Regions from separate parts of the Pseudoalteromonas sp. SG44-5 genome, predicted to be linked through region 1. Evidence: predicted binding sites of a transcription regulator. Region 1 holds the regulator's gene; each other region holds the start of a gene.

Region 1 (7,591 bases):
CTGATATTAAGTGTAGGAGTGTTTATAGCACTGGATTTTATGGGCTTAAAAGGCACGGTAACGTCATTACTAGCTGGTGCCGGTATTGTTGGTTTAGCGATTGGTTTTGCATTTCAAGATATGACCGAAAACTTAATAGCAGGTATTGCTATGGGTATTCGTAAGCCATTTAAACCAGGTGATGTAATAAAAACTGATGATGTGTTTGGCTCTGTGCATTCAATAAACCTGCGTAATACACTAATAGAGAGCTTTTATGGGCAGCAAATACTAGTGCCTAATAAAATACTATTTAGAAATGTATTGCGAAACTACAGCACGCTAGGCGTTAGACGCATAGAAGTGCCGGTAAGAATTTCATTAACAGAAGACATAGAAAAAGCCGCAAACGTTATTGTGGATAAAATTAATCAATTTGAGTTTGTAATACGCCAAGATGAAACGGCCGTATACGCAGAGAGTTTTGGCGACAGTAGTATTAATTTATTATTGTGGTTTTGGATTAAATACCCTGGTGAGCCAGACTTTATGACAGTACGCCACAAAGGTGTTGTGGCAGTACAGCAAGCACTAAATGAGGCTGATATTCGTATTCCATTCCCAATACGCAGTTTAGATTTTGGGGTTAAAGGTGGCGAAAACCTCGATGCAATAATAAGTAATAAAGTAAATACACAATCGTCAAAGCAAGAAGGAGTCGATGGCTCTACAATCAATAAAGAAGACTAGATAACCTGATAACCTGAACGCTGGTTAAATTATATTGCGTAAAAGTTACTTTTAACCAGCGCGTATTTACACAGTAATGTGCGCTGGTTTATTTATTAAACCAGCAACCAAGTTGCGGTGCCTAAAAAGGCAAATATACCTACTATATCGGTTACTGTAGTGAGTATTACACTGCCAGCAAGTGCAGGGTCTATTTTCATACGTTTAAGTATTATAGGAATACACGCACCCGCCACACCCGCAACAACTAAGTTCATAAACATTGCAAACGCCAGTACCGCGCCAAGCATTAAGTCCCATTGCCATAGGGCTATAACACTGGCAATTAAAACAGCCCATAAAATACCGTTTAATGCACCAATGGCGAGCTCTTTTATCATTACAAAACGTTGGTTAGTTTGGTTAATATGGCCCACTGCTATACCACGAATAACCAAGGTTAATGACTGGCTACCGGCCACCCCACCCATTGAGGGGACAATGCCGTTAAGCACGGCTAAAATAGGCAGTATTGCTAAAGTGCCTTCAAAAAAGCTGGCAACAAAAGCAGCTGCCAGAGCCGTTAATAAGTTAACACCTAGCCAAACAGAGCGTTTTTTTGAGCTTTTTAAAACCGGTGCAAAGGTATCTTCTTCATCATCAAGACCCGCTAAACCTAATAAGTGATGCTCTGCGTCTTCACGAATTACATCAACAATGTCATCGATAGTAACACGGCCAAGTAGCTGGGCGTTGTCGTCAACTACTGGGGCTGATATCCAGTTATGACGTTCAAATAACTGCGCCACTTCGCTTTCATCCATCGAAATAGGAATAGACTCACAGTCTTCATCCATTAGGTCGTGAACAATTTTTTCGGGCGAATTGGTTAGTAAGGTACTTAACGATAAAGCGCCTAAAAAACAGTTATGCTTATCGACAACGTAAAGGTCGTCGGTACCCTCAGGGAGTTCGCCGCGCAGACGAATGTAACGCAGTACCACATCTAGGGTTACATCAGGGCGAATGGTTACTGTATCTGTGTTCATCAGCGCGCCAGCAGAGCGTTCCTGATAGGAGAGTGCTTGCGTAGCACGTTCTCTATCTTGAATGTCCATGGCGCTAACCACGTCTTTATAAACCGTGTCAGGCAGGCTTCGCAGTACTTCACCTAAGTCATCGTGGCCCATGTCTTCAGTGGCAGCAGCAATGTGCTTAGGTTCCATTTGGGCAATAATGCCTAAACGTACATCTTCAGAGAGTTCTTCAAGAACATCACCTTGTACATCTGGATCAACTAATTGCCAGAGCAGGCGACGAACTTTATGCGGTGATGATTCTAGTAAAAGTGCGGTATCACAAGGAGCTGTTTTTGCCAGCATGCGCCTAACTTGAACAAACTGACCACTATTGAGTGACTTGGTCACTTGTTGTAATTGTTGTAGTGGGTAGTCTTGTTCGAAAGTTTCGGGCATTGGCGTCCTTAATTTATTTTTATAACGTTAGGGAAGAAGTTAGTCATTAACTTCGTTCAGTTTATCTTACTTTTTTTAGCCAAACTAGCTTAAGGTTTCACTAACCCTATATTTTAGCTCGTTTACTTGGTTTAAATAAAGTGCCTACTATTCTTGTTCGTTAAAGCGCTGCGCTATTAATTGGCCAACGGCATGTAAAGCATGCTCTGCATCGGGTCCTTCGCACACTACTTTTACTTCTTTACCTTGGCTGCTTTCTAGTAACATTAAAGCCAGTACGCTATCGCCAGCGGCTTCTTTTTCATCTTGAAATAAGGTAATAGATGCGTCAAATTGTACCGCTAATTGTGCTAATACGGTAGCAGCTCTAGCATGCAGGCCTAGCTTGTTTTTTATTAAAAATGTATTTTCTAAGCGCATAAGATACTCTACTTAAGCTGAACAGATGATTATTTAAATTGAATTATTTTTCTTGCTCGCGATGGCGAATTTTTACATTAGGGTGAGACATAGCAAAGCTTTCACCAATTGTTTGCGCTAAATAAACTGAGCGGTGCTGACCACCAGTACAACCAATAGCAATGGTTAAATAACTGCGATTATTACGCTCTAGGTGTGGTAACCACGTTTGTACAAAGGTTTGAATTTGCCAAGTGAATTTTTGCACAATACTATGACTAGCTAAATAATCTTTTACTGGTTGATCTAATCCAGTTAAAGGCTTGAGCTCCGGTTCCCAGTGTGGGTTTGGTAAAAAACGCGCATCAAAAACATAATCAGCACCTTTGGGAATACCATGCTTAAAGCCAAACGACTCAAAGGTAATGATAAGCTGTTTGTCTTTTTTACCGAGTATGGTTTCACGCATAGATTCAGCAAGTTGATGCACACTTAAATCGGTTGTATCAATGACATGATCAGCCCGCGTTACGAGTACATCGAGTAATTCTTTTTCTTTTTTTATTGCTAAATCTAGCGGTAGCGAATCAATCGAAAGCGGGTGCAAACGACGTGTTTCTGAATAACGGCGGATTAACGTTTGATCGTCGCTATCTAAATAAAATAACGTTGGTTTAGCAAAGTCGGGCAAGTACTCAAGGATATCGTTAAACTGCTGCTGGTCTTTAGGCAGGTTACGCACGTCTATACTAACGGCTATTTTATCGTAGTTATCAGAGACACTGCGCACTAATGAAGGCAGCAAATTTACCGGAATATTATCTACACAATAGTAACCTAAATCTTCTACAACACGTAAAGCAACTGACTTACCAGAACCTGAACGGCCACTTATAATAATTAATTCCATTTACCACCCCTTTATTAGTAACTAGGATTGATCCAAAATAACTTGGTATAACGCTTCATCAGACTTTGCCGCACGCAATTGCTTACAAAACTCTTTATCGTTTAGTTTATCAGCTATTGTGGCTAGTGTTTTCAAGTGCTGCTGGTTATCGCCATCGGGCACTATAAGCGCAACAAAAATATCAACTGGACGATTATCAATTGCATCAAAATTAATAGCGGTTTCGCTTATTAAAATTAAGGCAAGAGGCTCTTGTGCCCCGCTCATACGGCCATGTGGAATTGCTATTCCTCGGCCAATACCGGTACTACCTAGCTTTTCTCTTGCCAATAAAGCAGTGAGAATATCTTGCTGAGGTAAATACGGCATTTTTTTATGCGCGAGTTCACTGATGAATTCTAAAATTCTTTTTTTACTATTAAAAAGGACCACAGCTTTGCTGCAGTCCTGGCATATAAGTGAGCTTAATTTCATAGTGTTAGTGTCGAGCAAACTTCTCTTTGTGTTTAATTACTTGACGATCGAGTTTGTCAATCAACGAGTCAATGGCAGCGTACATATCTTGGTGTTCGGTCGATGCAAATAGCTCAGCGCCACTTACAAAAATTGTTGCTTCAGCTTTTTGACTTAATTTTTCTACATCGAGAATAACATGCACATTAGTTATGTGATCTGAGTGTCTTTGCAGCTTTGCAAATTTATTATTTACATAGTCTCTTAATGAGTCTGTAATGTCTACATGACGACCAGTTAAGTTTAGTTGCATCAGCATTTTCCTCTTTGTTGTACGTCTTAAATCAAGCTTTTACGTTGATTCGACGGGGGAATAGCCAGAGATTCGCGATATTTTGCAATTGTCCGTCTAGCTACTTTAATTCCTTGCTCAGCCAATATATCTGCAATCTTGCTATCACTCAATGGTTTGGCTAAGTTTTCTGCAGCTATCAACTTTTTAATCAGGGCACGTATGGCAGTTGATGAACATTCGCCACCATTTTCGGTGCTTACATGGCTTGAAAAAAAGTACTTAAGCTCAAAAATGCCACGTGGAGTGTGCATATATTTTTGCGTAGTGACCCGTGAAATAGTCGACTCGTGCATTTCAACTATTTCGGCAACATCGTTTAATACCATAGGTTTCATGGCTTCTGGGCCATGTTCAAAAAACGCTTGTTGCTGCTTAACAATACAATTAGTTACTTTCAGGAGTGTTTCGTTTCTACTTTCTAGGCTTTTAATAAACCATTTAGCTTCTTGTAAGTGCGAGCGAATAAATTGGCTGTCACCGCTGGATTTTACTGTACGAGACATAGCCGCATATTGGCTGTTAACACGTATTTTTGGCATGCTATCAGGGTTTAGCTCTACCACCCAGCGGCCTTTTATTTTTTTAACAGACACGTCAGGTATAACGTATTCAGACTCTTCTCTGACAATAGTATCCGCAGGCTTAGGATTAAGCGTATGAATAAGTGTCATTATTTCTTTAAGCTCTTCTTCTTTGAGCTTAGTTTTTTTCATTAACGTACGATAGTCGCGAGCAGCGAGTAAATCGATATGATCAGTTAACACCATTTTTGTTTCGTTAATATAAGGGGTGTCTTTATCAAATTGATTTAATTGAATGCATAAGCATTCTTGCAAGCTGCGAGCTGCAATACCAACAGGATCAAATAATTGAATGCGCTTTAGCACTGCTTCTATTTCATCTAGTTCTACTTCGTGTTCGTCGTCAGTTTCTTGGTTAAAGCTTGCTAAAAGGTCTTCGCAACTGAGGGTTAAAATACCAGAGTCATCTACGGCTTCAACGATAGCTATGGCAATAGCTTCGTCGGTAGGGCTAAAAGGGGTGAGCTGTAATTGCCACATTAAGTATTCATGCAGGGTTTCGGTTGATGCACCTTGATAAATAGATTCATCTTCAGGCATTGGCCCTGATGAAGAGGCAGGCGCTGCGCTCATATATTCATCCCATGATACATCCATGGCCATGTCGTCGCTTATGGTGTCTTTATTTAGTGCTTCACCGCTATCTTGCTCATACTCGCTTGGGGTGTCGTCAGCAGAGGCGCTAACAGTAATGTCATCTGCTTTTTGCTCGTTTTTACCTGCTGATTCTTCCGTGTAATCTTGTTCATCAACTTCAAGTAATGGGTTGCTATCAAGTGCTTCTTGTATTTCTTGCTGGAGATCCAAGGTACTAAGCTGCAATAAGCGAATAGCCTGTTGCAGTTGCGGAGTCATTGTAAGTTGCTGGCCCATGCGCAGCTGTAATGATTGCCTCATTTATCTCTAACAATCCTTATAAATTGATATGATTAATCTTAGCAGATGCTTATAGTAATAACATAAATATTACAGTTTGAACTGCTCGCCTAAATAAACATCACGTACTGTTTTATCGTTTAATACAAATTCAGGAGTACCAGATGCAATTAGCTCCCCATGAGAAACAATGTAGGCTTTTTCACAAACATCAAGGGTTTCCCTTACATTGTGGTCGGTAATTAGTACGCCAATACCACGATTTTTAAGGTGTTCTATAATTTTTTTAATATCGAGTACTGAAATAGGATCCACGCCAGCAAAGGGCTCATCAAGCAATATAAATTTAGGATCTGCAGCTAAAGCACGTGCTATTTCTACGCGGCGACGTTCACCACCAGATAGCGCCATACCTAAGCTGTCGCGAATATGTTGCAGGCTAAATTCGTCCAATAAACTATTTAGGGTTTCTTCCCTGGCTTGTTTATTTAGTTGCTTACGCGTTTCTAAAATAGCCATTAAATTTTGATACACAGTGAGCTTTCTAAAAATAGAAGATTCTTGTGGTAAATAACCAATACCTAAACGAGCACGGCTGTGCATAGGAAGTAAGGTAATATCGTTATCATCAATTAATATTTTACCTTTGTCGCTAGGTACTAAGCCTACAATCATGTAAAAGGTAGTGGTTTTACCTGCGCCATTTGGGCCAAGTAAACCAACAATGCTGCCAGCTTTTACTTCAAGTCCTACATTTTTAACAACTTCACGGCCTTTATAGCTTTTTGCTAATAGCTCTGCTTTTAATGTACTCATGGCTGACCTTTATTGAGTTTTTGTTCTTTTTTTACGTCTACAGGCACTAAAATAGTGTGTACCCGATCAGTTGAGTTTTCATCTTTTTCAGCACTTATAAGCTGTTGCTCTATATCATAGGTGATGCTTTTAGCCGTAATTTTTTGCCCAGCTTGAGAAATGTTTGCATCTCCTACCAGGGTTAAAAAACGTTTCGCTACATCGTAACGTACTTCGTTAGCGCTGGCGCTCATGACAGTGCCATCTGCTTGCTTTTCTTCAAAATATGCAGGGCTGCCCGTGGCAATTAATAGTTGTTTATTATCGCCAAGTTCGTCGCGCTTATGTACTTCTAAACGATCGGCGGTGATACGACGATTACCGTGAATTATCTCGACGTTTTTCTCAAAAATACCAACGTTTTCTTTTAGTTGGCCTTCTTGGCGGTCAGCACTAATAGAAATTTGATTAGCTAATGGGGAAGTACTTTGCTCTGCCGCATTACTATTAAATACAAGTATAAGCGATGGAATAATAAGTATTTTTGCAAGGTTATTGGTCATAATATAGTGTTCGCGTATGGTTAATTAGTTTTATCACCTCGGTTGTTAAATTGGCTTCAAGGCCTTTACCGGTGATCTTTAAATTCGGTCCAGTTATAATAACGGGCTGTTCGCTGCGCATAGTGAGTAGCATTATATCTACTTGAATATTGTCGGCGGTAATTTTGTCTATCATTGCGCCATCAATTAAGTTTTGGGCAGTTACATTACCCTCTAAAATTAATTGTCTTTCATCGTAAAGTGTTGCTTCATCAGCATTGATACGCCACGTTTTTTGTCTGTCGTCGTACAATATGAAAGTAGGTTTTTCGAATAAGGTAAATCCTAGCTGCTCGTAAAGCTCCGTTTTAACCGCAGTTACTTTATGGCTAATTTCACCGTTTTCGTCAAAAGCTGTTTGTTTTAGCTCAATGGCGGTGTAATCGGGTTTAGCTATTACTTCTGAGTCGGCTTTAGCAACCGTATTTACCTGAGTA
Region 2 (7,591 bases), on a different contig from region 1:
GTTAGTAGGTTTTCTAAAATTTGCTCGTAAATATCGCACAGTGCAATTAAGTCATCGGTACTTACACATTCATCTACTTTATGAATAGTGGCATTGCGCGGGCCAAGCTCAATTACTTTAGCGCCGGTTTGAGCAATAAAACGCCCATCTGATGTACCGCCAGTCGTTTCTAGATTTGTTGTTAAACCGGTTACCGATTTAATTGCCTTTACTGTGGCGTCAACCAGTGGGCCGTGCTCTGTTAAAAACGGTTGGCCGTTTACAATCCAGCTTAATTCATAATTTAAATTATGCTGCTGTAAAATAGCGTTAACGCGTTGTTGTAATTGCGTATGAGTAACTTCAGTACTAAACCTAAAGTTAAACTGTACTTCTAACTCCCCGGGGATCACATTACCGGCCCCAGTGCCGCCATTTATATTTGAAATTTGAAAACTAGTGGCGGGAAAGTACTCGTTACCGTGATCCCATACTGTTTGGCTTAGCTCAGTGAGTGCAGGAGTAGTTAAATGAATAGGGTTTTGCGCTAACTGCGGGTATGCTACATGCCCTTGTATACCTTTAACAGTTAAAAAGCCGGTCAGTGAGCCTCGGCGTCCATTTTTAACTACATCGCCTAATACATCACGAGATGAAGGCTCGCCAACTAAACACATATCTATTTTTTCACCGCGAGCTTCAAGGGTGTCAATTACCCGAGTAGTGCCGTTTATAAATGGGCCTTCTTCATCTGAAGTAATTAAAAAAGAAATAGAGCCTTTATGATCTGGGTGCTTTGTTACAAAACGTTCAGTAGCAACCAGCATAGCAGCCAATGAGCCTTTCATATCGGCTGCACCGCGCCCGTGTAATAAACCATTTTCAACTAGGCCAGAAAATGGTGGGTACTGCCAGTTTTTCTCAGGGCCTGTGGGGACTACATCGGTGTGCCCGGCAAAACAAAAATGTGGCGATTGCGTCCCTTTGCGTGCCCAAGTATTTAAGGTATCGGTAAAAAATAACGATTCGATGTTAAAGCCAACTGCTTGCAATCTATCGTTCATCATTTGCTGGCAGCCAGCATCTTCAGGTGTTACTGATTCGCGTTGTATTAAGGCTTGCGCTAGAGCGATTACGTCATTTGTCATTATTTAAAAATCTCATCGTATTGTGCTGCTTTAAAACCTAAGTGGTACTCGTTATTATTAACCAGTACAGGGCGTTTTATCATTGCAGGCTGCTCAACTAATAACGGTATCGCTTTTTCTTTAGTTAAGCTTTGTTTTTCATCATCGCTTAAAGCGCGGTAAGTGGTGCCACGCTTGTTTACAAGCTGCTCCCAATCAAGTTTATCAGCAAAGTTGCTAACCATACTCTCGTTTACGCCATCTTTGCGATAGTCATGAAAAGTAAACTCAATGTTGTTATCGGTTAAGTATTTTTTAGCTTTTTTTATAGTGTCGCAATTGCTTATGCCGTAAAGGGTGATCATAAATCTACTTCTTTTTAATAATAGTTAATAAAGTATCGACACCCGCATTTACCTGCAAGTGTGAAAAGTGAAATGTACCTAGGCTGTGGCCATTGAGCAAAATTAAACTTGCTAGCATAGGTGTATCAAGTTCGCGTAAATCAAAATAAGCAAGGCGTTGGCCTTTACTTATTTTGCTACCATTTAACTGAGCTATGTGGGTATGGGTAATGTGTTGCGAGCTCGCAATAGTTAAATTAATCAGTACTTTTAGGCCGTTTTTAGCTTGTAAAATAAATTCGGTGCCGGCATTTTTTGCCTGCAGCAAAGTGCCGTCAAACGGGGCTAATATTTTATGGTTGCTTAGCTGTACCATAATACCTGGGCCTAATGTGCCAAAGCGAAAAAGTGGTTCGGGGTGTTCGTTAAGTGCTATTACTTTTCCTGAAAATGGGCTAGTAATATTAATGGCATGACGAGGTAATTTATTCTGAGCTAAATAATCTATTGTTTGCGGTTTCATAAGTCACTCAAAAATTACGTTATAGCCATCTTTTTTCAAAGCGGTAATAGCTAAATCTACGGTGTGTTTTTTTACTAATATATAATCGGTATCGACTGTACTATGCAATTGTAATGCTTTTTTTGACATTAAAAGCCCGACGAACAGCAATAACTATAAGGTTATAGTATAGATCATTAACCTTAAATTAAAGCAGTAACAGCAACTAAGCTAGTTGTGGTTACGTTAGCAAAAGTGAGGTTAATTATGTTGTCCACATTTTCTGTGGATAACTGTGGGAATTGTGGCGTATAAGTGGCTTAACGTACTGATTATAATGTTTAAAATTATTAGTTTAGAAAAGATCCATTTAGCACTTAACAGCGTATGTATTAATATTGAGACGAAACCTGTTCAAACAAAAGGCCTTAAAGTATGAGTGATTGTTTACTCGTTTAGTGCGTTTTTATGAAAATTCCATATAAAATAATTTGTGTTACACTATCATGATAACAACCAATGTTATTGGTAGTGTTGATATTATGTATGAGGAGTCATGATGCAAAAAAGTGTGATGTCGCAAGTACAAATAGGGCGTGTGTACGCTAAAAAATGGCCAATGCGAAAAGAATTAGCTCCTTTGTTTGCTGAGTTTAAAGTAATAAAGGCGACAGAGTTGGCGATTACGGTAATGCCAATATTAGCCATGCTAACGTTATTTTTTCAGTTAAATTACCTTGGCTCTGACTTTTTACCGCAAGCAATTGCAAGCGCGCTTTTTTTTATATCGCTCCCTTTACAAGGTTTGTTATGGTTAGGAAAACGAGCGCAAACCGAGTTAGAGCCTGCTATGCAACGTTGGTATAACGAGCTTTATGCTAAAATGGTGGCTAATGGCTATCAAGCACAGCGCAGCGAAAAAAAGCCCCGTTACTTGGAGCTTGAAGAATTACTTAACGATATGTTTGATAAAATGGACAAAACGTTCACTAAAGAGCAATTTTAAGCGCCTGTTGCCTTTATATGTGCGCAACAGCTATGCTTTTATCTCTTGTGAATTGTGTAATATAAAACGATAAGGTGACATTATGTTCACCTTTTTCTTCGAGTGCTAGCCAGTGCTCGGGTCTGAACTTCCACGCGAATGGTGTCATCATTATTAAGTTTTTAACGTCGCTAAAGTTTAAGGTAACTTGCTCAGTGATGAGTGTTTGCGATGTTTGTGTAAACATTGCAGGTACTTCTATTTGTGTATGTTCATTAACACTTGAGTAAATATACTCTTTTAACTCTTTTAAATGCTGAGGTCCGGGGCTTGCCACTACGAGTGTTGAACCGGGTTTAGCAAGTCTTGCTAGTTCTTGAGTAAATAATGGTGCGAATACACTGACCAATACATCGGCAAAGTAGCTTTTAAAAGGTGCTTGGCTAATGGATGCCACGCTAAAGTGACAATTGCTGTAGCGTTTTGCCGCATATTTTACCGCCGCCTTCGATATATCAACCCCGTACACAGTAGCTTGGGTATTACTAGCTAAAGCTTGGGTATAAAATCCTTCACCACACCCTAAGTCAATAATATTATTAGCTGCTATATTACTAATAATTTGGCCAAGTTTGTGCTGTAAAAAGGCATAATAGTTGCGCTCTAAAAAAGCGCGCCTAGCTTGCACCATTTCTAATGAGTCACCAGGTTGTTTTGAGTTTTTTTGCTGTACAGGCAATAAATTTACATAGCCTTCTTTTGCAAAGTCAAAACTATGGTTGTTTTCACAGCGAAGCATATTAGCTGTTTTTATTAGTAAGTTGCTACACAGTGGGCAGCTATATTCAAGACTCATGAGCCTAGGTAGTCCTTATCGTAAAAAGTTTTTACCCAATGTGGGCGATAAGTGATCATAATTGTAATAGCCATACCGTTTAACATGGCTTCTGGCAGCCAAATAATAGCGCTTAAGTAAACGTAATTATCTGCTAATTGTTGCCAGCTATATTGACCAATAGCAAGATAAAATAATGCCCCTAAAGCTATTTTTATACAGGCGATAAACCCAGCCGTAATAAACGCACATACAAATATATAAACAAAAAAGTGGCGCGGTAAATACTGATAACTAACAATAAAAGCCAAGTAGCTCAATAAAATAGGAATAAATGCGCCAATAAGCAATTGCACTGGCAGTAACTTAAACTCAATTAAACCAAATGCGGCTAATAGCGCCGTTGCCAGAACACTACTTAAAATAGTTAAACGCCAACCGAGTATAAGTGTAGCTGCAGTAATACCTAAAATATGTAAATCAAGGCCCGTTAAAATGCCAGCTTTAATGCGCCATAAAACAGCAAACACCAACGCACATGCAAGTACTCCTGTTTGGCGTATGGGTACATTGTAGAGTGCTTTATAGGTCGCTTTATCAATACTAAATAAGCTTATAGCGATTACAAGGGCCCAAAGTAGCCCTTGCATTGGGAGGCTAAGCATAGGGTTATTTAAATTCAGACCAAATAGGGGCATGATCCGATGGCTTTTCGATGCCACGTAATTCGTAATCTATACCTGTGTCTATACAACGCGCGGCTAGCTCATGTGTTGCAAGTACAACATCAATTCGTAGGCCACGGTTATCTAAAAACCCTTTTGAGCGGTAGTCAAACCACGAGTATTGATCGCTGGTTTCTGGGTTTTGCTCTCTAAAGGTGTCTTTAAAGCCCCAATTAAGTAATGTTGCCAGCCATTCACGCTCTATCGGTTGAAAAGAACATTTACCGGTTTTTAACCAACGTTTAGCATTTACTTCGCCAATACCTATATCTAGGTTGGTAGGTGAAATATTAATATCGCCCATTACAATCACGTCTTCATCAGGGGTATGATTTGTTTGCAGGTGGGTCATTAAATCTTTATAAAACTGACGTTTATACGGGAACTTGGTTTCGTGATTAATGTTTTCACCTTGCGGGAAATAACCATTCATTACCGTTAAATCACGGCCATTGTCTTGCTCTACGGTAACACTGATCATGCGTTTTTGTGATTCTTCAGTATCAGTGGCAAAGCCTTTAAATACCGATTTAGGTTCTTTTTTGCATAACATAGCTACGCCGTAATGGGCTTTTTGGCCATGATAATAAACGTGATATCCCATTTTTTGTACATCTTCTAGTGGGAATGCCTCGTCATGAACTTTAATTTCTTGTAGGCCAATAATATCGGGTTGATGTTTGTCGATAATAGCTTGTAATTGATGAAGACGCGCACGCAGACCATTGATATTGAAAGAAATCACTTTCATAGCATATACCTTAAAATTGGTTCTATATAATGCGTTAAATTATATCAGTAAATACACTTACATAACACGCCCGAAACAAGGAAGTTATTGGCTGAACTTTTAAGTGTAAAAACACTCGCTGTAATGTCCGGTATTACACCAATATTTTGTGCAAAAATTACAAGGCATGAAGCAAAGCTTTCATTACTATAATGCGCTACGTTAGTTTTTTTATTTATGCTTTTGTTGTAACCAATTGATTTTAAGGGGTTAGTGTTTTTGGCATTTAACTTGTATTAGTTAAAGTGACATTAATTAACTACAAGGATACGTCTTATGAAAAAGTTAACATTAGCCTCTACTATTTTAGCAACGTTAAGCTTAGCAGCTTGTGCGTCTAACCAAGGGTTAGACAAAATTGATAGTGACTTTGCAAGTTTAGATAACGATAGTGATGGTTTTATTTCGAAAGTTGAAGCCGATGACGATAATATTTGGCAACACTTTTCAAATATTGATACAAATATGGATAATCAAATAAGTCGCAATGAATTTAATGCGTACATGCAATTAAATACCGGAAAAGTTGCCACAGACAGTGAAGTAAGCGAATCAGCATTTAAAGCGGATATTACTAAATTTGATAAAATACAAAGCAGTTTCTCGAGTTTAGATAACGATAAAAGTGGCTATATTTCGGTTGAAGAAGCAGACGATGATGATATTTCAAATCACTTTGGCTATATGGATGTAAATAAAGACAAGCGTGTTAGCAAACGTGAATTTGTAACTTACATAAAAAAATATGGCAATACAGTCGCTGAAGACGACGCACTTAAAAGCGCCAATAACAGCTAAGCACACCATTTTAAAGTGTGAGGAAGGAGCCAGTGCTGTGCACTGGCTTTTTTTGTGGCTTTGATTTACTAAATTGCTCGATATGTTTTCCTACTTTGCTGTAGTTCTGGCATAATAGTTGGCTGTGTGTGTTTATTAGTTTAAGAGCGTTTATGGTGGGTCGGCGAGTTAGTGATGAGCAATTAATTGAGATCATTGAAGCGGCGATTTTTGTTGCTGACAAACCATTAAGTAAACGTCATCTAAAGGATGTTGTTTTAGCCGATTTAGCAATATCTATGGTGCGTATAAACGATGCAATAATAGCAATACAAACACATTTTCAGACCCGTGGTATTCGTTTGGTAGAAGTAGGCAGTGGTTATCGTTTTCAGGCATGTAGTAGCTTAAGCCCTTGGCTAAGTAATTTATGGCAAGAACGCGCGCCCAAATATTCGCGTGCTTTGCTCGAAACATTATCGCTAATTGCTTATAGGCAGCCAATTACACGCGCCGAAATTGAACAAGTGCGTGGTGTTACTACGGGGTCAAATATTATTAAAACACTACTCGAAAGAGAGTGGGTTAAAGTGGTAGGCCACAAAGAAGTGCCGGGTAAGCCGGCGCTATATGCGACTACTAAACAATTTTTAGATTATTTTTCGATAACAGGTTTAGATAATTTACCTGCCTTGCCAGAGCAACAGCAAAGTAAAATTAACCAGTTATTAAGTGATCCTTCTGTGAGAGAACCATCCGAATGAGTGTTATACAAGGTGAAAAGTTACAAAAAGTCCTAGCCCGTGCTGGCGTAGGCTCACGCCGTGAAATGGAAAAATACATTGATGCAAACCGCGTTAGCGTTAACGGCAAAGTGGCTAAATTAGGCGATCGTGTTGAAGAAACAGATTCAATTCGCGTTGATGGCCATACAGTAAAAATTGAAGAAAAAGCGGATAGAATTTGTCGCGTAATTATGTATAACAAGCCTGAAGGTGAGTTAAGCACGCGTAAAGATCCTGAAGGTCGTCGTACTGTATTTGACCGACTCCCTCGTATTGATGGCGAGCGCTGGATTGCGGTTGGCCGATTAGATATTAATACCGCAGGCTTGATGCTATTTACTAACGATGGTGAATTAGCAAACCGACTCATGCACCCAAGTTACGAGGTTGAACGTGAATACTCAGCCCGTGTATTTGGTGAAGTAACCAAAGAAACCATTAAAAACTTAACCCGTGGTGTTGAACTTGAAGATGGCCCAGCAAAATTTCTAACGGTTAACCCTATGGGCGGCGAAGGTATAAACCGTTGGTACAATGTAACGCTTAATGAAGGACGTAACCGAGAAGTTCGTCGTTTATGGCAATCACAAGAGGTGGAAGTTTCTCGCCTGATCCGTATTCGTTACGGTAAGTTAGAGCTGGATAAGCGCGTACCACAAGGTGGTTGGATTGAATACGACCTAGACACTGTAAACTATTTACGAAAAACAGTTAAGTTAGGACGTGAAACACAAACTAAGCT
Region 3 (7,591 bases), on a different contig from region 1:
AAGCAATATTAAAAATACGACCCAAGCTAACCAAGGTGCTTTTGTAAGTATTGCTGGCTTTTCATTTGGCTGTTGTTTCGTTCCGGTGATCATCGCTTTCACTAAAGGCTTGCCTTTAATCTTATAAATTACAATTGCTAAAACATGCAAACCTATCGCATAAAGTAAAATATCAAAGTTTAAACTATGTAACCAATTAGCAAAATCAACTGTACTGCTCGACACGTACTGCGCTAAAGGCCCATCAGTTAAAATACCATCACTACTCATTAAGCCACTAACAAGCTGAGTAATAATAAGTATAAAAAACAACAACACCATATAACTACCTGGCGCAGAATGCCCAAGCGGAGTTTTATTAGTTTTAAGTGAGGTTATTACCGCTTGCGGGGAGTGTATTAACGCGCTTAACTTAGCTGTTTTACTGCCTATAATCCCCCATATTAATCGCGTTAAAATAAGTGCTAAGGTAAAAAAGCCAGCAATAAAGTGCAGTTCAATCATACCTTCTTCAATACTAAAATAGAGCACAGCAATACTAAACACTAATAACCAGTGAAAGCTTCTGACAAAGCCATCCCATACTTTTACTTTAAACATTAGTTATCTCGCTAATTAAGTTATTGTTTCATTATTTCAAACTTTGTTTAGATTTGCATTAAACCTATTATTTAAAGCATGCTTTATGGCACACTTAAGCAATTAATTTTACTGGCTAATATTTCTGCAAATGAACAGACCATCGCGTGCAATTTTAAAAGGTTTTGTTGACATGTTACCGCTTTGTTTGGCGGTGATCCCTTGGGGAATACTCTGTGGCTCACTGGCTATTCAAAATGGTTTTACTGCCCTTGAAACTCAAGCGATGTCTTTATTAGTGTTTGCGGGGTCTGCGCAGCTTGTCGCTATTGAGTTAATTGCGGGAAATACGCCACTACTCACCATTTTGTTTACTACCTTTATAATTAGCTCTCGGCATTTTTTATATGGCTTAGCGGTACGTCATAAAGTAATTGATCAACCTTTGAGCTGGCGTCTACCTGTAAGCTTTGTATTGACCGATGAGTTGTTTGCATTTTCGCACCACCCTAAAGCCTATCGTACAAAAATACGTTTAATTTACGCACTTAGCGCCGGTTTTAGCTTTTATATTGCATGGAATTTATGGACATTTATAGGCATTGTTGCTGGTACTATGCTCCCCGATTTAACCCATTTGGGCCTCGACTTTGCTATAGCCGCTACATTTATAGCTTTAGTTATTCCGGGTGTTAAAAGCCTCGCCTCACTCGTTACAGTTATAGTCGCAGGCATTAGCGCTACACTGTTTAAAAGTACCGGATTTGAGTTATGGCTGGTGAGCTCTGCATTACTGGCCATGAGCGCAGGATACTTTACAGCAAGAATAACTGCCAAAAAGGAGCGCAACTTATGATGACCACTATTTTACTAATGGCCTGTATTACCTTTTTTACCCGTTACTTATTTTTGCACCGCGCTTTACCCTTTAAAGTTGGGCCTAAAATGCAACAATTTTTAAGCTTTAGTGCACCAGCGGTACTTACGGCTATTTGGGTACCTATTGTATTTTTAAACGATGATGGCATTAATTTAAATTGGCAAAACCCTTATTTAAGTGCGGCTATAGTAGCTATTATTGTGGCTTATAAAACCCATAATATTTACTACACTACGATTGCGAGTATGGGATTATTTTTAATTTTAAATTAAAAAATAGTCTTAATATATACAACAACCATATTAAGCAATGTACTTAAAAGAGTAAATTGAGCATCAACAAAGATAAGGTAAAGCATAAATAATGCACAAGTTTCATCAGTTAAGCGCCACCAGTTTGCAAGGTAACACCATTAATTTTAGCGAGTTTGCTGGTAAAGTCGTGCTTATTGTAAACACGGCAAGCAAGTGTGGTTTTACCTACCAGTACGAGTCACTACAGGCTTTGCATAATAAATATGCTAGCCAAGGCTTAGTAATTTTAGGATTTCCGTGTAATCAGTTTAATCAGCAAGAACCCGGAGATGCACAGCAGATAGAGCAAGGATGTTTAATAAACTACGGGGTTAATTTTTTAATGGCCGCTAAAGTAGAGGTAAACGGAGAGCATGCTCATCCGGTATTTCGTTATTTGAAATCGACACAACCTGGCTTTTTAACTCGCAAAATAAAGTGGAACTTTACTAAGTTTTTAATCGCAGCAGACGGCTCACCAATTAAACGCTATGCACCCTTTACCAAGCCAGAAAAGCTAGAGCTCACCATTCAAAAAGCACTGCAACAAAGTAATAAGTAACGCCGCTTAAAAGTAATAAAGAGGCACACGGCCTCTTTATTGCCAATCTAATCAAAATTTAAACATACATAAATGCGTACATTTAGAGTCTAATTCACATTGGTACTTTAGTTATACTAGCGCAATTTAATCGGTGTAATCGCTTAAATCGTCTTCGCCTAGGTTTTTACGCAAGCGCTTTTGCTCAAGGTAGTCTTCCAACTTTTTCTTAACCTTTTGCTTGTTCTTATCGTGCTGATTACGCCCGAGCATTTCGTACTCGTCTTCAACAAAATCGTCATCTAGCGCATCGTAACTAAATGTCTTACCCACAACCCACTCCATAAAGTGTTTGAGACCAACCAAGGATTTTATAATCGCAATAATCGGTAAAATTAAAATGTTCGACACATAAAGTGCAATGCAGTTTAGCGCCAAAATAAAGCCATGTAGCTATCTTAAATAGCCTCCATGTCAATACTGTGAATAAATAGCGCTAAATTCGCTTTATGGAAAGTGAGAGTTTTTTATCGTATCGATAAATAAAATTAATTACTGCTCTAGCTTTAGCCAATTTGACTAAAAAATAGTTTTTTTATAATAAACCTTTGCTATAGACAATACTAAAAATAAAACCAACCTATTGTTTAATATAATAAAAAAACATTGGCACTAAACTTGTTATTACTTATTTATCATCAATAAAAAACTGAGAATAAATATGAAAAAATTACTATTAATGAGCACTTTAATATGTGCACCTGCCGTTGTGGCACATAATGATAACGATTCAACAGTGTCATTTAATAATGAGCAATGTAATGTAGAATTTAAAAATGATGTACGTATTAAGCCTGACGAACTAGAGATTTTTACCGCCAATAAGCAAACTATGCAATTTAATACCAATGGCAATTTAACCATTAATGGTGAATCGGTAGCGCTTAATCATTCCCAGCAAAAGGCGCTAACTCAATATTCAGATAGTTTACGCACGCAATTACCCGAAGTAGCAAATATAGCCTTAGAAGGCGTTAAAATTGCAGGTGTTGCACTGCAAGAAGTTGCTAATGCTTTTAATATTGATGGCCTCGATAATATCTCATCGTTAATGGACGACATTAAACTTGAAGTACAAAATACTTTTTATCAACAAGACACCTTTGTTATGGGCCAGCAAAGCTTTAACCAATTTGGTGAAAACTTTGAGCAGCAGTTTGAACAACAAATAGAGACCGCTGTTGAGTCTGCTGTAATGCAATCTATGGGGAGTATTTTAGTTGCTTTAGGTTCTGAATTACTTGGCTCAGGAGGCGACATGCAAGCCTTTGAACAACGTATGGAAAATATGGGTACGCAAATAGAAGAAAAAGTAGAGCAGCATGCCGATGCGCTCGAAAAACGTGCCAATGCCTTATGCGAAAATTTTGCCAATATAGCTAAACAAGAAGAACAGCTAGTAGTACAAGTACCTGAACTTAAAGGTTACCAATTATTTAGCTTTAAACAAAACTAGTTTACAAACTTCACTTAGGTAATTATTTAACATCCCTCTGCAGCCGTTACGCTTAACTTAACGGCTGTTTTTTATTGTGCCGAAAAACTTGTTACAAGCTGTTGTTCCCCTTTAAATTAGGCTACTTTTTTGCTAGTAAGGTAAGTTTACCTAGTGTGACAATTGCTTGCTCTATTTGCTCACTCCACTGCACACCATAGCTTAGCCTTATACAGCTTTTGTATTTATTTGAAGCTGAAAATATCAACCCTGGAGTAATGCTTATACCTACCTCAAGCGCTAATGAAAATAGCTTTTGGCTATCATACTCGCAGCCTAAGTCTAACCAAATAACACAGCCACCTTGTGGATCGCTGATCCGTGTACCTTTTGGCATGGCTTGCTGTAAGCAACGTCGCATATGCTCTTTATTCGTACGTAAACGCTGCCTAAGTACTTTTAAATTACGATCGTATTCACCGCTAAAAACAAATTCTGATAACGTCCATTGATTAATTAGTGAGGTAGAACAACTCAATGCTCTTTTATAACGCCTAGCTTGCCCTGCAAATTTCCCCGCAATAAGCCAACCAACACGATAACTAGGGGCAGCCGTTTTAGAAAAAGACGAACAACTTAGCACCAAGCCTTTTTTGGAATACGCTATAGCAGGTGTACCTCGTTTGGGTGTAAAGTATAGGTCGCCATATACGTCATCTTCAATGAGCACTACGTTATGGCTTTCAACTAGTTCCACCAGCTGTTCTCGATTTTTATCTGGCATAAAACTACCAACCGGATTACTAATAGCCGTAGAAAATAAGCACGCTTTAATATCGTGCTCATTAAGCGCCTGCGCTAAATCGTTTAGCCAAATACCATTATCTGGGCATAAAGGTATTTCAAGTGCTTTAAGGCCTAAACTTTCTATTAACTCTATAATTCCGTGATAGCAAGGGCTCTCTATGGCCACTACATCACCGGGCTTAGTTACGCATTTGAGTGCAATTGCCAGTGCTTCTTGCGCACCATTAGTGATCACCATTTCATCCATATTAATGCCAATGCCAAAGTTTAAATAGCGGTGAATAAGTTGCTTTTTTAACGGTGCATAACCATCCAGTGGCCCGTAATTAATAGCGCTACTACCAGCAAGCGTCATTACTCGGCGCATATTTCTGGCTAAGGCTTTATCGGTTGGTGCTGCAGCAACCGGGTTAGCCACTCCAAAAGGCACCACATGGGCCTGATGAATGGCTGTGTATACCTGCTCAATCAGCGCCTGCTTGTTAACAATCACGGGCTCGCGGCTCAGCTTAACTCGTTTTGGTAAGCTGCTTGCCATGTTAACGGCTTTTAAAAAGTAGCCTGACTTTTCGCGTGCCTCTATAACCCCTTGATCCTCTAGCGCTTGATAGGCCTGCTTTACCGTAGGAATACTTATATTAAGGTTGCTAGCCATTTTACGTAAAGACGGCAGTTTTTCTGAGGGCAATAAAGCCTGTTGAGCACTCATATCCCTGATCAGTTGAATAACTTGCTGGTACAAAAACTCATGACCTTGATGGCTAACCGCTTTTAAAATCATTACACCCTCAATCTGTATAGGTTACATATTCCATTTTCTGTATATGGTAAGTATACAGATAAGCTTTAAAATAGCAGCTTAATCGACTTTGGAGAGCAGTATTGAAAAGTGCAGCGCTATATATAACAACTGTTTTAATTTGGGGCTCAACCTGGTTGGCCATAGAGTTTCAGCTAGGCGATATTGCTGTTGAACTATCGCTATTTTATCGTTTTGCAATCGCGGCATTATTAATGTGGTTATATGTGGCATACAAAAAACCTAAAATGCGATTTAATTTAGTCGATCATGGTTTTTTCGTATTATTGGCCCTGTTTAACTTTGGCCTAAATTACTTAATGCTTTACTGGGCACAAAATCACCTTAGCTCTGCAATGACCTCGATTGCTTTTTCAATGCTATTAGTAATGAATATAGTTAATACCCGATTATTTTTTGGCAAACCTATTTCAAAACGAATTTATACCGGTGCTGTACTTGCCATTTTAGGTATCACCTGCTTGTTTTGGCCACAATTACAGCAACTCAACTTGAGTAACAGTGCATTCGTCGGGTTACTACTTGCTCTTGGAGGCACCTTTGTGGCTTCATTAGGAAACATGGTAAGTGTACGTAATTCACGCAAACAAATTGGTGTGTTACAAGGTAATGCTTGGGGCATGTTATACAGTGCCATTGGCTTAGCCTTATATGTATTTATAAGCGACGTGCAATTTAATTTCACTGCACCTACTAGCTATTGGCTGTCGTTATTGTACTTATCTATTTTTGGCACTGTAATCGCCTTTGCTTGTTACTTTGCACTGTTAAAAAATATTGGCCCCGAAAAAGCCAGCTATGTCATCGTACTGTTTCCTTTAGTTGCGGTAACACTAAGCAGCTTTTATGAAGGCTTTGAATGGCATGCAAATACCTTTGCAGGGTTTAGCTTAGTACTACTTGGTAACGCCATAGTGCTTACCCCAACAAAACGAATTAATGCCTTTTTAGCAAACAGAGCGGTTGCTAGAAGAGGCTCTGTCCCCAGTTAGACGCGTTATTAACGCAACTAACGCAAAAGCGCCTACTGTAAAGTAGGCGCTTTTTTATTGGTTAATATAAAAACAGCTGCCAAGTGTTCGTTATAACTCCTAGTAATACTAACTTTATTAAAAACACCATTTTGCTAAAAAGCTAAGTAATTCACCCATGCAATGCAAATATAAAGTGCATTACACCAACTTTTTTTAGAACTTTACTGGAATTTTTTTAACGCTCATAAAGTTAATTTTATAAACACTAATTAAACAGCATAAAAAATCATTTAATTAAAATAATTTAATCTGAATAAATAACCAAAAAAGAATGCTTTTATCGCATTAAAAATAAAAACAAACACAGAGACCCCATAACAAAAGGGATTTAAAAACTAACGGCGTGAATAAAAATGCAAAAACACCCAAACCCACCAAGTGAACGGCAGGTTAATAAAATCCTTTCGGATTAAAATAACTAATGCTTCGGGCTCAATTTTTATCGCTTTATTTTTAAACAATTAAGAGGCAGAATGCCCCCGTTTTCACCAACCACAACTCGGAGTTAAGTAATGAACCCAATTAACACATTAAATGAAACAGCTGCTACTCACATTGCCGTTAAACCAACAAATCGTAAAGCTAAAATGTTAGCAAAGCTTAATCGCTTCGGTAAAAGACTCGCTCTTGGTAGCACAGCTCAATATAAATAGTCACACAACCATGACTATTTATACGGTGCAGCAAGCACCCAACCACTAAATAAAGCTTCTTATTTAGCTCCCACTGCTTGCTGCAACCTATTTAATTTTACTAAAATTGTCTTTATTTCCCCTTATTTACAAAAAAAACCTCATTTTAGCCTAAATTTTAAGCAAACAGTCTTTTTGCTATTTACACATGCGTATGACCTAAGTATTATTCTGCGTCACGGAGAGATGGCAGAGTGGTCGAATGCACCGGTCTTGAAAACCGGCATAGGTTTGTAGCCTATCTAGGGTTCAAATCCCTATCTCTCCACCACATTTATATTGGTGGCTTTAATTTTTACTTCCATCAATAAAAAAACGGTTATGCGTTGGAGAGGTGTCCGAGTGGCCGAAGGAGCTCCCCTGCTAAGGGAGTATAGAGTTTGTAGCTCTATCGAGGGTTCGAATCCCTCCCTCTCCACCATACTTAATTTAAACCACTTAGTTGTGGTT
Region 4 (7,591 bases), on a different contig from region 1:
TTTGCCTGGTATTGCCGGTATTGTACTAACTGTAGGTATGGCGGTTGATGCCAACGTACTTATTTTTGAACGTATTCGTGAAGAGCTGGCCGATGGCCGTAGCCCTCAACAAGCCGTTCATTTTGGTTATGACAGTGCATTTAGCACTATTTTCGATGCCAATATTACCACCTTAATTGCTGCCGTTATTTTGTTTGCTGTGGGCACTGGCCCAATTGCAGGCTTTGCGGTTACGTTAGCAATTGGTATTTTAACGTCAATGTTTACAGCTATTGTTGGTACACGTGCGATTATCAACTTATTTATCGGCGGTAAACGTGTTGATAAACTTTCAATTTAAGGAGTAGCCATGCAAATTTTAAAATTGGGTAGCAAAACCCTACGTTTCATGTCTCTTCGTAAAGTGGCAATGGGTTTTTCAACGTTATTAATTTTAGCGGCATTTATATCGGTTTTCACTAAAGGCTTAAACTTTGGTTTAGACTTTACCGGTGGTACTGCCGTAGAAGTTGGCTTTTCGCAACCTGCAGATCTTAAAAAGGTGCGTAATGTACTTGCCGAAAATGGCTTTGCAGATGCATCGGTACAATTGTTTGGTTCAAGCCAAGAAATTTTAGTTCGTTTAGCGCCGCGCGGCGATGACGTAAAAGCTGAAGTTATTGGTAACCAAGTTATTGCTGCATTAAAGCTAGCAGACGAAAGCGTAGTAATGCGCCGTATTGAGTTTGTTGGCCCAAGCGTAGGTGAAGACCTAAAAGAGCAGGGTGGCCTGGCCATGTTAACTGCGCTTATTTGTATCTTGATTTATGTAGCGTTTCGCTTTGAATGGCGTTTTGCAGTAGGCGCAGTAAGCGGCTTAATTCACGATGTTATTATTACCGTTGGCTTATTTTCGGTATTAGGTTTAGAGTTCGATTTAACCATATTAGCGGCTATATTAGCGGTAATAGGTTACTCGCTAAACGATACCATTGTAGTATCTGACCGTATTCGTGAAAACTTCCGCAAAGTACGTATTGATGACACGATAGAAATTATCGATATTTCTTTAACACAAACGCTTAATCGTACCTTAGTAACGTCAATTACCACTATTTTAGTATTAATTGCCTTGTTTATTTGGGGCGGTCAAACCATTCATGGCTTTGCTACAGCATTGTTATTTGGTGTGTTTATTGGTACTTATTCATCTATTTACGTTGCCAGCTCAGTTGCTATTGCACTTGGCGTCAGTAAAGAAGATTTAATACCAGAAGTGATTGAAAAAGAAGGTGCTGATCTAGACGCTATGCCGTAATAGATTTGTAAGCCGATATTAACCGCCCATCTGGGCGGTTTTTTATTGCCTGCAGATTGCCATAAAAATGTCATATTCGCTTGCTACTTTACCTTGAGTAAATCGTAATAGAGCTTAGCAATAATGAAGCAGCGTAAATTATTAAATGAAATTTTAGAAAATGGCACAATTACCACCTTGTTTCAGCCGCTTTTTGATATTAGCAGGCAGACCATTCTCGGTTATGAAGCACTCAGCAGAGGGCCTAAAAATAGCTGTTTAGAAATGCCTAATACACTGTTTCAGGTGGCTCATCAATATGGTCTTATTTCAGAGCTTGAGCTACTGTGCCGCTCTAAAGCTATTGAGAACTTTGTGCATTTGAAGCTGCAGGGCAAACTATTTTTAAATGTTAGTCCTAAAACGTTACTCGACCCAAGTCATCCTAAAGGCGAAACACTGCATCTCATTAAGCAGTTTGGTTTAGCAGCTCATCGGGTGGTGATAGAGGTAACAGAGCAAGAAAGGGTCGAGGATGAGTTTTTACTACAAAAAACTATGGCACATTACCGCTCTTTAGGCTTCACTATTGCAATTGATGACTTAGGTACGGGGTATTCTGGGTTAAAGCAATGGTCGGAGTTATGCCCAGACTTTGTCAAAATCGATCGTTATTTTATCGATCATTGCGATAAAAGTGTGGTTAAAAAAGAGTTTTTAAAGTTAATAACAGCTCTGGCAAAAGTAACCAATACGACAGTGATTGCAGAGGGAATTGAGCGAGCAGAAGAGCTAACTGTGTTAGAAGGAATGGGTATCAACTATGTGCAAGGGTTTTTGCTTGAACGACCAAGTAATAAACCAAGTTATGTGCTTTCAGCAAGGCAAATTCAAGCACTGAGCTTTGCCGCAAATACAAACCAGTTAAATAACTCTATGGCTATTGGTTGGCTTGCAGTAGCGCAGCAAACTATTGATAGCGAAACCAGTTGTAAAGACGCCCATGCGCTATTTGAACGAGATAAATCAATTGCCAGCCTAGTGGTAATTAATTCGCAGTGTCAGCCAATTGGCTTGCTCCACAAAGAGCAACTTAGTGAAGTGTTTGCAGCGGCCTATGGCCATGCTTTGTATGACAAGCGTGCGGCCACTGTAGTAATGGACAGGCAACCGCTAGTGGTAGATGAAAACCAGCTGCTAGATAACGTTAGTCAGCAAATTACCGAATGCGACTTTGATATTCGCCGCCATATAGTGATCACCCGAGGGCAGCAGTATTTAGGCATTGTGCCAGTACGCGACATATTAAAACATATAACAGATGAAAAAATTCGTCATGCGCAGCACGCTAACCCATTAACTATGTTACCCGGTAATCTAGCTCTTAACGATGCCATAGAGCGGCGTTTAGCTACACAAAAGGCGTTTTCATTGGCGTATTTAGATTTGAACCATTTTAAACAGTTTAATGATTTGTTTGGTTATGCTAGCGGCGATAGTGTAATTAAACTATTAGCAAATATTACGATGCAGGCGTGTAGTAATACAAACAGTTTTGTTGGCCATATTGGCGGCGATGACTTTATGGTGCTATTTGATGATAATAATGCTGCCGCAGTGTGCGAGCATATTATTCGCCAATTTGAAATAGAATCACAGGTGTTTTTTAGTTCCGAACATATTAAAAATAAGGGATATTGGAGTGCAAATAGAGAAGGGAAGCCACAATTTGTGCCATTAGTAACACTGGCAATAGGCTTAGTTACTCCCGATTTACACCATTATAAGAATAGCCATCAGGTTGCAGCATTGGCAAGTAATGCTAAAAAATCAGCAAAGCGCTTTGCTCATAGCCATTTGTTTTTATGTCAGCGTAGTAAGCCAAGTAGTGTGGTTGCTAGGTTAGAAAAACAAGCAGTTTAATCGTTATAAATAATTTTTTGCAGACAACAAAAAAGGAGCCTAAGCTCCTTTTTTAAACCATGCAATTTGTATTAACGCAGTAATGACTCAGTTAATACAGGGCGAATTTCGCGAATTATTGCTTGAGTTAGCTTAGGTGCGCCACAGATAATGTTACCACTATTGTTATAGTTTACGCCGCCAGCAAAATCTACAACCATGCCGCCTGCTTCTTTTACTAATAGCTCGCCTGCAGCAGTATCCCAAGGTTTTAAACCAATTTCGAAAAAGCCATCAACGCGTCCAGCAGCAACATAAGCCATGTCTAGCGCAGCAGAGCCCGCACGACGGATATCAGCAGTATGTATGAATAAAGCTTTAAACGCTTCTGTGTATGCATCTAGGTGTTGTTTTTGCTTGAAAGGGAAGCCAGTAGCTAAGATTGAACCGCCTAAATCAACTGTTTTAGAAACGCGTAAACGTTTGCTATTAAGTTGTGCGCCTTGACCACGAGAGGCAGTGAAAAGCTCACCACGAATTGGATCATAAATAACGGCTTGGTCTAAACGACCTTTTACTTTAAGTGCGATAGAAACCGCAAAATGAGGAATACCCTTGATGAAGTTAGTTGTGCCATCAAGCGGGTCAACAATCCATTGGTAATCTGCATCTTTACCTTTATGCTCGCCTAATTCTTCACCAACAATGCAGTGATCAGGGTAAGAGCGTAAAATGGTGTCGCGAATTATAGCTTCAGCCTCTTTATCAATGTTAGTCACTAAATCGTTAGTGCCTTTTTGTTGAACTTCAACTTTTGATAAATCTTCACTTGCACGAAGTATAATTTTGCCTGCGTTACGCGCAGCGCGAACCGCAATGTTTAACATTGGATGCATGGTATTACCTTTGGGTTGTAAAAGAACGTTTATATATTTTAGCTGGCGTATTTTAGCGACTTTTGCCATAAAGTAAACAACAAAGCCTAAATACTTTTGTTTGTTTTTTATACTTGCTTGATGTGCAGAGCATTTTATAGAAATTCAGCATTGATGAATCTGCAAAGCACTTTTTAAATGTGTTCTAGTGCTTTAAAAATGTAGCATGTTTTTTACTCTTTAACCTGGGCCCAAGTTAAAAGCTATGAACATGCTTTTATAGGTAGTTCATCACATTGGAGTACCACTTTTACCACCAAGTTGGGTTTTTAATTGGTTAGCAAAGCTAATAAATTTTTCTTTAATGGTGCGCTTAATCTTTATTTCTACCGAGCCCATAATAGCCTTTCCCTCAATATGGATGGTCGGGCCTTGATGCTTGTTAAGTGCCACTGTTTTATTTTCAACACTACTAATAATGCTAAACATTTTTGATACTACATTAACGTGTTCTGGTACGTATATTTCATCACTGCCAAAAATACAGTTAACATGAATCGTTATCTCTTGGTGGGTAAAAATAGCATCGGTAAAATCAAGTACTACCGAGCCCATAAAGTTAGTCAGGTAAATATTTTTAGGCACAATCCACTGGCCACTTCTTTCATTGGAGCCTAAAATACTGCGTAATGTAAAGTCACTCTGGCTAAATTGCTGAGCGCTGTAATTGGGTGAAAATTGCGAATGCTTTTGGGCATTATATTGATGATCAGTATTAAGGGTTAAATCCTCAACTAAGCTAACAAGGGCTTCATTATTATTTGTAGCCATTGCCTCATCTAAACGCCTTTCAAATGCTTCAACAGAAATAACTCCGTGGCTGTAATTATAAATTAGTTGATCAATCACTTCTTCGCGCACTTGCTCTAGCGGGCGGTCTGTTATTTTTACGCTCATTAGGGTATTCCTTTTATTTTACTGTTGTCACTATATAAGCAAAGCACATACCAAAAATATTATTGTTATTAATCAGCTTGTTATGTTTTTAGCCTATTTGTGACTTTGTTATATTAACGATCCATTAACCAAAATGGTAATTATCTAGCTATTTTCACTACTGAGAACTTTTTACCGATAAGTCGGTAAAAAAGTGATGTATACAAAGTGAAGTTATTTTATATCCCGCCTTAACTATCTGATTTTACTTATTTATTAAAGTTGGCCTAAAGCTGGCATTAGTTAAAGTGTCTTTAATCAAAAGGAGAAAGATTATGAAAACATTTAACAAATCTATCATTGCGGCGTTAGTTTTAGGTACTACGGCTATGGGTGCTCAAGCGAGCAGCTGGGAAAATGAAAGTAAAGATGCTTGGATTGATGGTAAGGCTGAAACAGTGCTTCTTATGAACACTAACCTCAATAACTTTGACATCAACACTGATGTAAAAAATGGCAAAGTTATACTAACAGGTAAAGTTAATAGCGAACTCGACAAAGAGTTAGCAGAAGAACTTGTACTGAGTTTAGATGGTGTAACCGATGTTGATAACCAGCTTACTGTTGTGAAAAACATGAACAGTAAAAGCCATGACAACATGAAAGATGATGATGGTAGCGGCTTAACCGACGCTAAAATTACCACAGTCATCACAACGCGTTATTTATTTAACTCAGAAGTTGGTGGTACAAACATTGATGTAGATACTGACAACGGTGTAGTTACTCTTACCGGTACAGTGAACTCAGATGCTGAAAAACAGCTTGCAGTAAAAATTGCTAAAAATGCTCAAGATGTTCGCGACGTAGTAGATAAACTAACGATAGTTGCAAAGTAACATAGCATTTATAAAACCCAGCTCTGCTGGGTTTTTGCTTATAAGTTTTTTAGTTTATAAATAAGGAGAATATTTATGGATATTATACGTATTATTTTTTCAATCTTATTGCCACCACTGGGAGTATTTTTACAGGTGGGTTTAGGCTTACATTTTTGGATAAATATTTTACTTACGTTGTTTGGTTACTTCCCTGGAGTAATACATGCAATATACATTATCGCAAAAAAATAATTCATTTCTGTTTGTCGCGTAATATAAGCTGTAAGTTGCTTGTTTAAAGCTCAATTTGTAAATTACGCGATATACAGCCTTCCATTTCATTTTTACTTAGCTGCCAGTATTACCCTAAATTCTGCAAATCTTAATATTACACCCATAAAAAGATTACTATTTAAGCAGTTAGACCATTGATTGTTAAAATAAAGACTTTTGCTAGTGACAAGCCCCTAAAAACTTTTTATACTGCACCCCGCTTTAGTCGCTATGTGACTAAACGCTTCTTAAAAAATTAACTGTTTACAGTTATACAAAAAGTTGGCCCCTTAGCTCAGTTGGTTAGAGCACACGACTCATAATCGTTAGGTCCCCAGTTCGAGTCTGGGAGGGGCCACCACTTTTAAATATACCTACTAAAAATCATTCCAATCATTAACTAATGAATAGCTCTATGTTGTGTTAATTACACTTTAAGTATATTTTTGCCTGTTTCATTATAAAATAATAAATAGAATTGTTTTACGGCAATAAAAAATCCCTAGTTAGGGATTTTTTACAGAGTACTTATTAACGCTTTTAAGTTAATACCTATATTATTAATAACATGATCATTCTGACTTATTAAGTAGCTAATTAACCGCGTTAGAAATAGCCTATAGGTCACTATACATTATGACTTTGATTAGTGATTAAGCTGTTTTTTTGGTACTAGAATTGTTCACTAATTTAATGTGACGGGTAAAATAAATTAATTTTTACGGTAGATCTCATGTTCAATATCGTAAATATTAACGCTTAAACTGTCTGATGCTCTGCAATAGGTTTTTAAACACTCAAGTAGTTGCTCACTTAACATTTGTTTTTGCTCAATAGAACGTCCCGCCAAAATGTGTACCGCAATATGTATAAACCCCGACCCGCCTGCGCCAAGTAGATATTGCTGATAGGAAATAGCGCGTGTTTTTATGGTTTCTAAATCAAATAAATTACTTTGGAAAGCGGCGTTGTGAATTTTTTCTACAAGTACTTGTGGTAATACAGGGAGGTCTTCTGAGTGTTCAATAATAATGTGCGGCATTTAGGCGTTCCTATTATGAGTTACTACATGTGTGAACCTTATTATACCAAATACCAGGTTACCCGCTAACCCCTACAATGCTGAATTAGCATCTTTTTGTTTTGCACAATTAGCCATTAAGAAGTGTTATGGTGCGGCAAAGGTGAATGTATATAGCGCAATGTTTATTTTTTACAACATGTGTTTTGTAGCTGTAAATACGTTTAGTATAGAAGAATAAACCGTATCCCTCTTTAAGTATGTTGGAGAACACGATGAAGTATTTAAAAGTCAGCTTTTTACTCGCAGGTATGCTTACCTTAACAGCGTGCTCAGATGATGTTGCCTCTGTAAGCCTTGGGTTATTTACCACCAAGGATGTAATTGTAAATTCGCAACAAGACCCTTTAGTCACTGGGGTAACGTG

Evidence for each region. The regulator sigma-54, encoded in region 1, starts transcription at its own class of promoters, with help from an activator protein. The targets are predictions, from matches to a motif close to GTTGGCACGNNNNTNGNNT.
Region 2: a site for sigma-54 is predicted at 5,506-5,524, ahead of H5079_RS01700 (EF-hand domain-containing protein). Genes of this name have one in related genera too.
Region 3: a site for sigma-54 is predicted at 2,959-2,977, ahead of H5079_RS13140 (YggN family protein). Genes of this name have one in related genera too.
Region 4: a site for sigma-54 is predicted at 5,047-5,065, ahead of H5079_RS15185 (LiaF domain-containing protein). Genes of this name have one in related genera too.

What each region holds. Positions count from the first base shown of each region.
Region 1 is NZ_JACJES010000006.1:48,590-56,180, forward strand. Features, by position in the region: gene H5079_RS08825 (mechanosensitive ion channel family protein) at 1-729, shown strand, start outside; gene mgtE (magnesium transporter) at 825-2,183, opposite strand; gene H5079_RS08835 (HPr family phosphocarrier protein) at 2,331-2,603, opposite strand; gene rapZ (RNase adapter RapZ) at 2,647-3,492, opposite strand; gene ptsN (PTS IIA-like nitrogen regulatory protein PtsN) at 3,514-3,966, opposite strand; gene hpf (ribosome hibernation promoting factor) at 3,971-4,258, opposite strand; gene H5079_RS08855 (RNA polymerase factor sigma-54) at 4,285-5,778, opposite strand; gene lptB (LPS export ABC transporter ATP-binding protein) at 5,848-6,573, opposite strand; gene lptA (lipopolysaccharide transport periplasmic protein LptA) at 6,570-7,115, opposite strand; gene lptC (LPS export ABC transporter periplasmic protein LptC) at 7,105-7,591, opposite strand, start outside.
Region 2 is NZ_JACJES010000001.1:335,667-343,257, forward strand. Features, by position in the region: gene dapE (succinyl-diaminopimelate desuccinylase) at 1-1,127, opposite strand, end outside; gene H5079_RS01670 (ArsC family reductase) at 1,127-1,471, opposite strand; gene H5079_RS01675 (PTS glucose transporter subunit IIA) at 1,476-1,973, opposite strand; partial or broken gene H5079_RS18495 (ACT domain-containing protein) at 1,977-2,075, opposite strand; gene yfbV (terminus macrodomain insulation protein YfbV) at 2,512-2,958, shown strand; gene H5079_RS01685 (putative RNA methyltransferase) at 2,972-3,793, opposite strand; gene H5079_RS01690 (energy-coupling factor ABC transporter permease) at 3,790-4,437, opposite strand; gene xthA (exodeoxyribonuclease III) at 4,442-5,248, opposite strand; gene H5079_RS01700 (EF-hand domain-containing protein) at 5,564-6,085, shown strand; gene scpB (SMC-Scp complex subunit ScpB) at 6,238-6,828, shown strand; gene rluB (23S rRNA pseudouridine(2605) synthase RluB) at 6,825-7,591, shown strand, end outside.
Region 3 is NZ_JACJES010000014.1:19,176-26,766, reverse strand. Features, by position in the region: gene H5079_RS13165 (cytochrome b/b6 domain-containing protein) at 1-600, opposite strand, end outside; gene H5079_RS13160 (AzlC family ABC transporter permease) at 731-1,435, shown strand; gene H5079_RS13155 (AzlD domain-containing protein) at 1,432-1,731, shown strand; gene H5079_RS13150 (glutathione peroxidase) at 1,823-2,314, shown strand; gene H5079_RS13145 (PA3496 family putative envelope integrity protein) at 2,441-2,626, opposite strand; gene H5079_RS13140 (YggN family protein) at 3,015-3,809, shown strand; gene H5079_RS13135 (PLP-dependent aminotransferase family protein) at 3,931-5,376, opposite strand; gene H5079_RS13130 (DMT family transporter) at 5,478-6,407, shown strand; gene H5079_RS13125 (hypothetical protein) at 6,962-7,102, shown strand; tRNA gene H5079_RS13120 (tRNA-Ser) at 7,322-7,412, shown strand; tRNA gene H5079_RS13115 (tRNA-Ser) at 7,470-7,562, shown strand.
Region 4 is NZ_JACJES010000020.1:23,356-30,946, reverse strand. Features, by position in the region: gene secD (protein translocase subunit SecD) at 1-340, shown strand, start outside; gene secF (protein translocase subunit SecF) at 350-1,297, shown strand; gene H5079_RS15195 (GGDEF domain-containing protein) at 1,421-3,199, shown strand; gene suhB (inositol-1-monophosphatase) at 3,271-4,074, opposite strand; gene H5079_RS15185 (LiaF domain-containing protein) at 4,345-5,010, opposite strand; gene H5079_RS15180 (BON domain-containing protein) at 5,325-5,888, shown strand; gene H5079_RS15175 (YqaE/Pmp3 family membrane protein) at 5,964-6,122, shown strand; tRNA gene H5079_RS15170 (tRNA-Ile) at 6,428-6,504, shown strand; gene H5079_RS15165 (5-carboxymethyl-2-hydroxymuconate Delta-isomerase) at 6,856-7,185, opposite strand; gene H5079_RS15160 (CreA family protein) at 7,440-7,591, shown strand, end outside.